DNA from 3 places in the Bacillus sp. JJ1533 genome. Region 2 is predicted to be linked to each of the others. Evidence: riboswitches for the same ligand, from Rfam matches in the RefSeq annotation. Region 2 holds a riboswitch; each other region holds the start of a gene.

Region 1 (3,175 bases), on a different contig from region 2:
TAATCAGACATATATTAGGGGCGCCGTTGCGGTACTGCGTGATATGACGGAGGAAAGACGGTTAGATAAGCTTCGCGAAGACTTTATTGCGAATGTATCACATGAGTTAAGAACGCCGATTGCTATGTTACAGGGCTATAGTGAAGCAATAATGGATGATATAGCAAGTTCTGAAGAAGAGAGAAAAGAAATCACGAAAGTAATCTATGATGAGTCACTACGTATGGGGCGCCTAGTTAATGAATTATTAGATATAGCAAGAATGCAGTCTGGTCATATAACTTTGGATAAAGAAAATGTTGATTTCGATTTATTTATCGACCGAGTGATTCGAAAATTCCACGGATTAGCTAAAGAAAATTTAATTACATTAACTGCGAAAAAAGAAGAAGATATCGGAGAAATTGAAATAGATCGCGATCGGATTGAACAGGTATTTACTAATTTAATTGATAACGCGATAAGACATACTGATGAACATGGTAAGGTGGAGGTTCATGTGACAGGTCAAGAAACATCGATAAAAGTCGATGTTAGGGATACTGGGTCTGGTATTCCTGAAGAAGATCTGCCGTTTGTATTCGAACGTTTCTATAAGGCGGACAAGGCAAGAACGAGAGGAAAATCGGGCACTGGGTTAGGACTTGCCATTGTTAAAAACATTATCGGTGCTCATAATGGAAATATATCAGTTCATAGTAAGCTTGGTGAAGGAACAACCTTTACATTTGTAATTCCTCGAAAAAGTGAATAAATTGAAAAAATGTGGCGAAGATTCTTGTTTCATACGAAACATTAATCTTGTAAAATAATAATTCTTCTTGTAATATGAAGAAGGTTAATAAAAATGAATAAAATCAGATATATAGGTGTCGAGGATTTATAAAAATTCTCAAAGACTTAATAGGGAATCTGGTGTAACTCCAGAACTGCCCCCGCAACTGTAAAAGTGGACGAAATGAGAAGAACCACTGTATGAATGGATGGCAATTGCTGTTCATCATATGGGAAGGACTCAAAGTAGGTTGAAGCTTAAGTCAGTAGACCTGCCTAATTCGAACGTTTTTTAATTCTTCGGGGTGTGGGAATTAACAATAAAACAGCTACATGCTTTTTTGTTGTTTTTCTCAACTTATTAACAAAGCTCACCCGTTGTGGTGAGCTTTTTATTTTGGTATCAAGTGCTTCAAGTACTTATATATAAATACGATATAACACAAAGGGGAACTAGGACATGAAAAAATTATTAGTTGCTTTACTTTCAGTGGGATTATTATTTGGATGCAGTAATGACCAACCTACAAATGATACATCCAACAATAACAATGACTCGTCTGAAACTGTTAAAAAAGAAGAAAAAGCTGAAATTGTAACTGTTGTGGTCTCTAAAAACAATGGAGAAGAAGTTATTGAAGAAAAAGAAATCGAGATTGAAGCAGGAAAAGAAGTTACCGTAATGGAGATCATGCAAGAAAACTTTGAAGTCGAAACACAATTTGATGGTGCATTTATTGCAAGCATAAATGGAGTTGCAGGTAGTGAAGAAGAAAAAACATCATGGTTCTATTCTGTAAATGGTGAAGAAGCAATGGTCGGGGCAAATGAGTATAAATTAGAGCCTGAAGATAAGATTGAATTTGACCTCCATAAGTGGGAATAATGAACTTATCTGTAAAAAAACTAACGCTTTTATCCATGCTAATCGCCTTGTCCGTAGTAGGACGGATTGTTTTTACTTTCATACCGAATGTTCAGCCTACTACAGCTATTATTATTATTACAAGCTTATTTCTAGGACCAGTTTACGGTGTGGTTGTTGCCGTTTTTAGTTCTGTATTATCAAATCTTGTAATGGGGATGGGATTATGGACAATTGGCCAAATCTTTGCATGGGGGATAATTGGTTTAATTAGCGGTTTGTTACAAAAATATCGTGAACGAATTCCAGTTGTGTTGCTTGCTGGCTATGCGGTATTCTGTGGTTTTCTCTATGGCTTCGTCATTTCAATGCCATTATATTTGTTTTCGGGAAAATTTCTTGCCTATTATATAGCTGGACTACCATTTGATATGAGTCATGCAATCGGGAATGGACTATTTTTTCTCATTCTTTATCCAATCTTAAGACTATTATTCTTAAAAAATGTAATAATCGCAAAGTAAGGAAGAATATTACCAAAATATTCTTCCTTTTTTCATGAAAACATACTATATTGGGAGTGTAACTTTTTTTACAAAACATACGACTAATGAAATGAACGGGAGGATTTGCAAAATGGATTCCTTATTTGAGGAACTATATGAAAAATATCATCACGATGTCTTTTCCTTCTTATTTTATATGGTAAAAAATCGTGAACTGGCTGAAGATCTCGTTCAGGAAGTTTATATAAGAGTTTTAAAATCATATGATAGATTCGAAGGGAAGAGCAGTGAAAAAACATGGTTATTTTCAATTGCACGACATGTTGCAATTGATTCATTTCGGAAACAGAAAGGCTGGAAACAAAGAATCATGGATTCCTTTGATTGGAATCGACAAGAAGTAAGAGATATTGCTCCACTTCCAGAAGAAATAGCATTACAGAATGAGCAAGTTCAGATCATGTACCGCTGCTTGGACCACTGTACAACCGATCAACGTCTAGTACTAATATTACGATATATCCAATCCCTTTCCATTGCTGAGACTGCTAAAGCTCTAGGTTGGACAGAAAGCAAGGTAAAAACAACTCAGCATAGAGCCCTTAAAGTCTTAAAGACTTATATGGAAGAATCTGGTGTAAAGGAGGGTGTAGATGATGAAAAAATCCGAGTGGAACGATGAACACCTAGAGCAGCTGCTATCGCAAATGCCAACAATAAAAGATAACCGTAAGCCACAAGAGATTTATCAAAATATAACCCTTAAAATGAATAAACGAAAGAAGAAAGTTTGGATTGTTCCAACCATTGCATCTGTGGCAGCAGCCCTTCTGTTATTCATCTTAGCTCCTTCTTTGATGAATAATATGAACAGTTCAAGCTCCGACTCTGCTGAAATGGCACAAGAAAATTCAAAGATTGCGATGGATACGGAGAAAAAAGAAGCAGCTTCAAAAGATGAATCAATTAGTGCTTTGCAAGAACCTGAAGAGCCAAAACAAGATGATGATGTTGGTATTTTTTCTTCTGA
Region 2 (3,175 bases):
ATTAACCGTGTTTCAGTACAATGAAAGAGCAATCGCTTTATATGAAAAGCTAGGCTTTGTCAGGGAAGGAACTTCGAGGGAATTTTTAGAACGAGATGGAAAGCGTTTTGATATGTATTTTTATGGTCTGCTAAAGCACGAATGGAAAAAATAAACTCAAATCCCCCATAAAATCAGGGGGATTTTCACATTTTACTGTTTTTCAAAGTTTAGGTCCCAAATAATCCCGAATTGGTCCTGTACTTTTGCATATTTAGCTCCCCAGAAAGTATCCTGTAATTCCATGAATACAGTTCCTTTTTCTTTTAAATCATTAAAAGTTTTAGTAATCTCTTCTTCACTTTCAAATTCAATTACGAGGGAGATGTTGTTTCCAACGTTAACCGTTTGGTCTGGAGAGTCATCTGATACCATTAACAAGAAATCATTCTTTTTGAATTTACCGTGGATCAGTCTGTCGTTCGCCCAATCCTGATTCTCATAACCTGCTTTAGCATATGTTTGAACATCTAAAATTTCACCATTAAATATTTCTTTGTAATAGTCCAAAGCTTCCTTTGCATTACCGTTAAACATTAAGTACGGAGTTACTTGACCTTTCATTTGCAAAACACTCCTTTTGATAGATTTGCCAACTATCCTACACTATGTTTTCTATTACCAGAAGAATTCATACTCTGTTGTATATTTTTTCCTTAAATCCCATTATAATTAAATCAAATAAAAAACGCAAGAACAAATGTTCTTTAGGAGGGGTAATGTGAATATCAGAAAGCTTATACCAGAGGATGCTGAGTGCTATTGGAAGCTACGATTAAAAGCATTAACTACGGATCCTGATGCATTTTTAGTTACGTATGATGAGGCAATAAAGAAGGAAAATCCAATAGGAGAATATAAGAAAAGCTTTCAATCTGAAGAAATCTTAACGTTTGGTGCATTTGAAGAAGAACATTTAGTTGGTATGGTCACTTTAGTTCGGGAAACACGTCAAAAAATAAGACATAGGGCTAACATAGTGGCAATGTATGTTGATGGTAATAATAGAGGGAAGGGTACGGCCAAGGCATTGCTAAAAGAAGCAATTAAGATAGCCCGAAATATTCCTGAAATCGAACAACTTTATTTAACGGTAGATTCTGAAAACACACCGGCTAAGGAATTATATAAAAACCTAGGATTTAAAATATATGCAGTCGAGAAAAAAGCAATGAAATATAACGGCCAATATCGTGATGAAGAGCATATGGTATTATTTCTTGAGAAATAATTTTGTCAAAATTTGTCTTGCCAAAAGTAGAGTAGTCACTTATTATTAAATTCAATAGCATATATTGAGAGAATTTCAATTTTAAAAACTACATATTGTGTTTTGCCTTGAGAAAAAGATGCCAATAGGCTTAATAGGGAATCTGGTGGAAAACCAGAACTGCCCCCGCAACTGTAAATGCTGACGAAATGAACATGCCACTGTATAAGCTAACTCCAAGTGGGTACTTATATGGGAAGGGTTCAAAGTAGAATGAAGCATAAGTCAGGAGACCTGTCTTTTTTCTAAAGATGTTTCACCTTCTTCGGGGATTGGGAAGATGAAACGATGGCGACAGGTGGGCTCTTTATTCTTGCTCTCTTGGTGTTATCGTTTCATCCGCTCAATTCAATTGAGCGGATTTTTTGTGTTTTACAAAAAAAAGTTAGGGAGAGAATTACTTTGAATAGCACAATACAAAGGGAATTGGATTCAGTTATACACTCGCTGGATTATGCTGAAAGAACCTATCAACTCGAAACAACTGAAATAAGAAACAAACTGCAAGGAATGAAATTTTCAACATTTGAAGCAAACCAACATGCTCTTTTTTATTCCTTAAACAAAATTGCTATGGATCAGCCCAACTGGACCTATTTAGCGGCACAACTATATTTAAATGAGCTCTATGAGAAAGCAGGAATAAGTCGCAATTATAAATGTGCCCAAAAATACGGCAGTTTTCATGAGTTAATCGAGGAACTAACGAACAAAGGAATTTATTCTAATGATCTACTAGACTCTTATACCAAGGACGAGATTACAGAACTCGGCAAGCATATTGACCCTACTAAAGATCTTCTATTTACATACATCGGCTTATTTTTACTAGCGGACCGATATCTTGCAAGAGATTATGAACGAAATATATATGAACTACCACAAGAGCGGTTCATGATAATCGCTATGACCTTAATGCAACATGAAAAGAGGGAAGCTCGGCTTGAATATGTTAAAGAAGCATACTGGGCATTAAGTAATTTGTATATGACTGTAGCCACTCCTACATTATCAAATGCAGGTAAAAGCTTTGGTCAGCTCTCCTCTTGTTTTATTGATACGGTTGAAGACTCACTTGATGGTATTTATTTAAATAACTGGGATATTGCTAGATTATCAAAAGATGGAGGAGGAATAGGCGTTTATTATGGGAAGGTTCGGGCGCTCGGCTCCGACATAAAAAAATTCAAGGGCAACTCTTCTGGTGTTGTTCCATGGATTCGCCTTATCAATGATACAGCCGTCAGTGTCGACCAATTAGGCCAACGTCAAGGAGCAATAGCGATCTATCTTGATTTATTCCATAAAGATATCATGAATGGTTTCCTTGATTTAAAGACAAATAACGGAGACGAACGAAGAAAGGCTCATGATATTTTTACAGGGGTATCCGTTCCAGATTTGTTTATGAGAAAGCTACAAGAAGTGGATGAAAACGGGAGGAGTATTGGAGAGTGGCATACCTTTTGTCCACATGAAGTAAAGCAAATCATGGGATGGAAGGATGAAGACGGAAATCCATTAGGGCTCGAAGATTTCTACGATGAAACGGATGAAAAATATTTCACTTTAAAATATATGGAAGCTGTCAATCATCCACTTTTACCGCGTAAGTCCTATCGGGCAATGGATGTAATGGCACGCATCATGGTTGCGCAATTAGAAACAGGGACACCGTATATGTTTTACCGTGATGAGGTAAACCGGCAAAACCCGAATAAACATCTTTTAGGTAAGGGACGAACTGCGATTTTTTGCAGTAATTTATGTACGGAAATTGCTCAAAATATGTCAGCAACAGGCATTACGAAGGAGTATGCAGATAAAGAAGGAAATATTGTAATCATTCGAAAACCAGGTGATTTT
Region 3 (3,175 bases), on a different contig from region 2:
ATCCCGCTAAAATTGTCATACTTAACAAAAAAATAATACTGATTAAGACCCACCTTTTAAGAATAATGCCTTTCATTTTCTTTTCCTCCTACGATTTTTTCAGCAATTAAAAAACGCCCTTCCTATGGAAAGGCGCGTATAAGGTACATATATATGAGCTTGCAGAAAATTAAGCATAATGTTTTCCTGCGAACTACGAACATTGATGTACTTTAAACAATCCCATTCCTCGAGGAAGTTTAAACTCCAAATAGGCAGGTTCCTGACTTACGATTTAAGCGATTGGTCAAGCCTTACTATGCAGAATTGCACAGTGGGACATTTAACCATCCTCATCGATCACAGTGGCGGGACCGTGTTGGATTCACACCAACTTCCCTTTTAATCTTAAATAATTTCTACTAAACTATTTAAGAAACCTATTTGTCTGTGTATTCTAATTACTGTTAACATTATAATAGTATAGCGCAATATTATTGTCAAAAATTTCGAACTTTTTTAAGACATTTTAATAATCGTACCATTTGTGATTCTAGTCTTTTAACTAACTTCCATTTTCCTTATCTTCTTAAAAGCATTCACCATGTGTCTCTGGACCATAGAATTTCCACATCCAATCATCTTGGCAATCTCAGTTTTATTAAAACCAAGAAAATAGTATAGATGCAAAACTCTTTTTTCATTATTATTTAAACAAGGCATATAATGTTTAATTAGTAAACTGTTAATCACCTTTTTCTCAACATCTTCAAAAGGACCTTTAATAAACGCCTGGTTTATTTCCCCTGTTTCTTGGAAAACACTTACTAATTCTTGCATCCCATAAACTAATTCAAAAGCTTCATTACGGGAGATTTGAAATTCCTTCATTGCATCACTTATAGTTGGGTCTTTTCCAAACTTTTCTCGAAAGAAGTGATAAAAAGTCATATATTTAGGATACAGCATTCTAATTTTTTGACTTATAACAATTGAATTTGATTGGTTAGAACGCGAAAAGTTTCTAATTTCTCCTTGTATACTTAAATATAAATATCTAACCCATTCACTTGGATCACGGTCTAAATCTAATTTTTTTAGACCATTGAATAATCCTATTAAACAAGCTTGGTATAAATCTTCCCATTCCACTTTGTTCTGCAGCATAAAAACGGCTGGGTTTTTGGTATATGATTTAATAACATACTTAATGAATTTTTCAGCTTCCGCACTTCTTAATAAATCATCCATAAAATCGATGTCATTCTTAGCTTTAAACAAAGTGTCCTTTTCTTTTAAAATCATAAGAATCCCCTTACCTTTAATTATTGAGCGCACTGATAAAATACTCTTCATTAAAGGTGGACCTTAGAAACAGCACAATTTATTAAAAATTATAATACTACAAATTTTTATGTACCGTTCATCTACTCCACCCCCGTAGAGTGTGAAACATAAACAAGGCAAGTCTCCTGACTTGTGCTTCAACCTACTTTGAGCCTTCCCGTGTAAATGCCTTACAGCATTTTTACACAGTGGTTTTCTCATTTCATCAGCACTTACAGTTGCGAGGGCAGTCCTGGATTCACACCAGGTTCCTTTTTAAGTTTCTTTACACCTTATTTATATATTTTATGAAAGACTCATATCATCTAGTCTTCACACTTAGCATCCTATGTTTTTGTAAATATTTTATAAAAAATAGTAAGTTAACTTAATTTTAAAGCCTACATTACTAGACCACCATCAACACTAAGTATTGTACCGTTTATAAAACTGGCTTCATCAGAAGCTAAAAATAGGTATGCTGAAGCTATATCTTCTGGTTTACCAAGTTTTCGTAAAGGTGTCTTATCCTTCATCATATCCAGTATCTTTTGTGGCATTTTGGAGGTCATATCTGTTACAATAAAACCTGGTGCCACCGCATTAACTCTGATTCCTTTTGGCCCAAATTCCTTTGACCAACTCTTGGTCATCCCAATAACACCTGATTTTGTAGCAGCATAATTGGTTTGTCCCACATTACCGTATATTCCTACCACAGAAGAAGCGTTAAGGATTACACCTGAATTCTGTTCCATCATATACGGAGCTACAGCTTTTGTGCATTGGAACACTCCAGTCAAATTAACGCCAATTACTTTCTCCCAATCTTCTGTTTCCATTTTTGTGAGAAATCCGTCTATAGTGATTCCTGCATTATTGATGAGTATATCTATTTTCTTATAAGTATTTACTACTTCTTGAACCATCGAGTTCACTTCTTCTGAGTTTGAAACATCCGCTCGGCAGAAGCTAACCTCTCCGTATTTAGTTAGTTCATCTATTGTTTTGTTACCTGCTTGTTCATTAACATCGCTAATTATTACCTTTGCACCTTCTTCTAAAAACTTCTTAGCAGTTATTTTCCCTATTCCATTGGCACCACCGGTAATAAGTGCTACTTTTCCATCTAATTTCATTAATTAACACTCCCAACTTGTTTAGAAGCTTAGAGAATTTGAATGTACAGCGCTGTATCCTTATAATTTTTTTATTCTTTAAATTGTCGTTTATCGATTACGCGTTTTGCTTTAAACTGTGTTCTTTCGAGCGTTCCAAGAGGGAGTAATTCAATGTTAATCGTCACACCTGTCTCTTTTTTTAGTTCCCTGGAGATCCTTCCTTCCAATTCCTGGTCACTAAGTGTTCCAATTGTTTCACACTGTACCGTTACTTCATCCATAATATTGTCACGAGTTACAATCATGACAAATTCATCACCGATTCCTTCAATCCTTCTAATCACATTTTCAACTAAACTAGCGTAAACATTTACTCCTCGGACTGTTACCATATCATCAATACGTCCATATATTCCTTTTGGTAAACGTGGATAGACACGACCACATGAACAAGGCTCATCAGTCCAAGTAGTTAGATCACCTGACCAGTAGCGGATTACTGGTTGGGATGTCCTCTCTAGAGGGGTATAAACAGGTACTCCCTCACCACCAAACGGGACACGTTTTTTAGTATCCTTATCCACTACTTCTGTATAAACAACGTCTTGCCATAAATGCACTCCCTGACGATGCTCACATTCTGAATTACTCATCCAAGGAGTTACTTCCGCCATTGTACCCGAGTCTATGCAAATCCCACCGAATACCTCTTCAATTTTCCTCTTCGTTGATGGTACTCCTGCACCTGG

What was found. A riboswitch is a leader RNA that binds a small molecule or an ion and turns the genes downstream of it on or off. The one in region 2 is predicted to bind cobalamin.
Region 1: another riboswitch for cobalamin. It lies ahead of V7138_RS10165 (DUF4430 domain-containing protein); the one in region 2 lies ahead of V7138_RS17550 (ribonucleoside-diphosphate reductase subunit alpha).
Region 3: another riboswitch for cobalamin. It lies ahead of V7138_RS20495 (sigma-70 family RNA polymerase sigma factor); the one in region 2 lies ahead of V7138_RS17550 (ribonucleoside-diphosphate reductase subunit alpha).

Annotation. Positions count from the first base shown of each region.
Region 1 covers NZ_JBALOV010000020.1:78,451-81,625, reverse strand. The annotation lists gene V7138_RS10170 (ATP-binding protein) at 1-754, shown strand, start outside; cobalamin riboswitch at 851-1,068, shown strand; gene V7138_RS10165 (DUF4430 domain-containing protein) at 1,235-1,660, shown strand; gene V7138_RS10160 (ECF transporter S component) at 1,660-2,163, shown strand; gene sigX (RNA polymerase sigma factor SigX) at 2,276-2,827, shown strand; gene V7138_RS10150 (hypothetical protein) at 2,799-3,175, shown strand, end outside.
Region 2 covers NZ_JBALOV010000034.1:2,422-5,596, reverse strand. The annotation lists gene V7138_RS17565 (GNAT family N-acetyltransferase) at 1-154, shown strand, start outside; gene V7138_RS17560 (VOC family protein) at 193-603, opposite strand; gene V7138_RS17555 (GNAT family N-acetyltransferase) at 761-1,270, shown strand; cobalamin riboswitch at 1,370-1,565, shown strand; gene V7138_RS17550 (ribonucleoside-diphosphate reductase subunit alpha) at 1,598-3,175, shown strand, end outside.
Region 3 covers NZ_JBALOV010000038.1:71,351-74,525, forward strand. The annotation lists gene V7138_RS20490 (ABC transporter substrate-binding protein) at 1-76, opposite strand, end outside; cobalamin riboswitch at 237-438, opposite strand; gene V7138_RS20495 (sigma-70 family RNA polymerase sigma factor) at 541-1,284, opposite strand; cobalamin riboswitch at 1,425-1,616, opposite strand; gene fabG (3-oxoacyl-ACP reductase FabG) at 1,707-2,444, opposite strand; gene V7138_RS20505 (phenylacetate--CoA ligase family protein) at 2,516-3,175, opposite strand, start outside.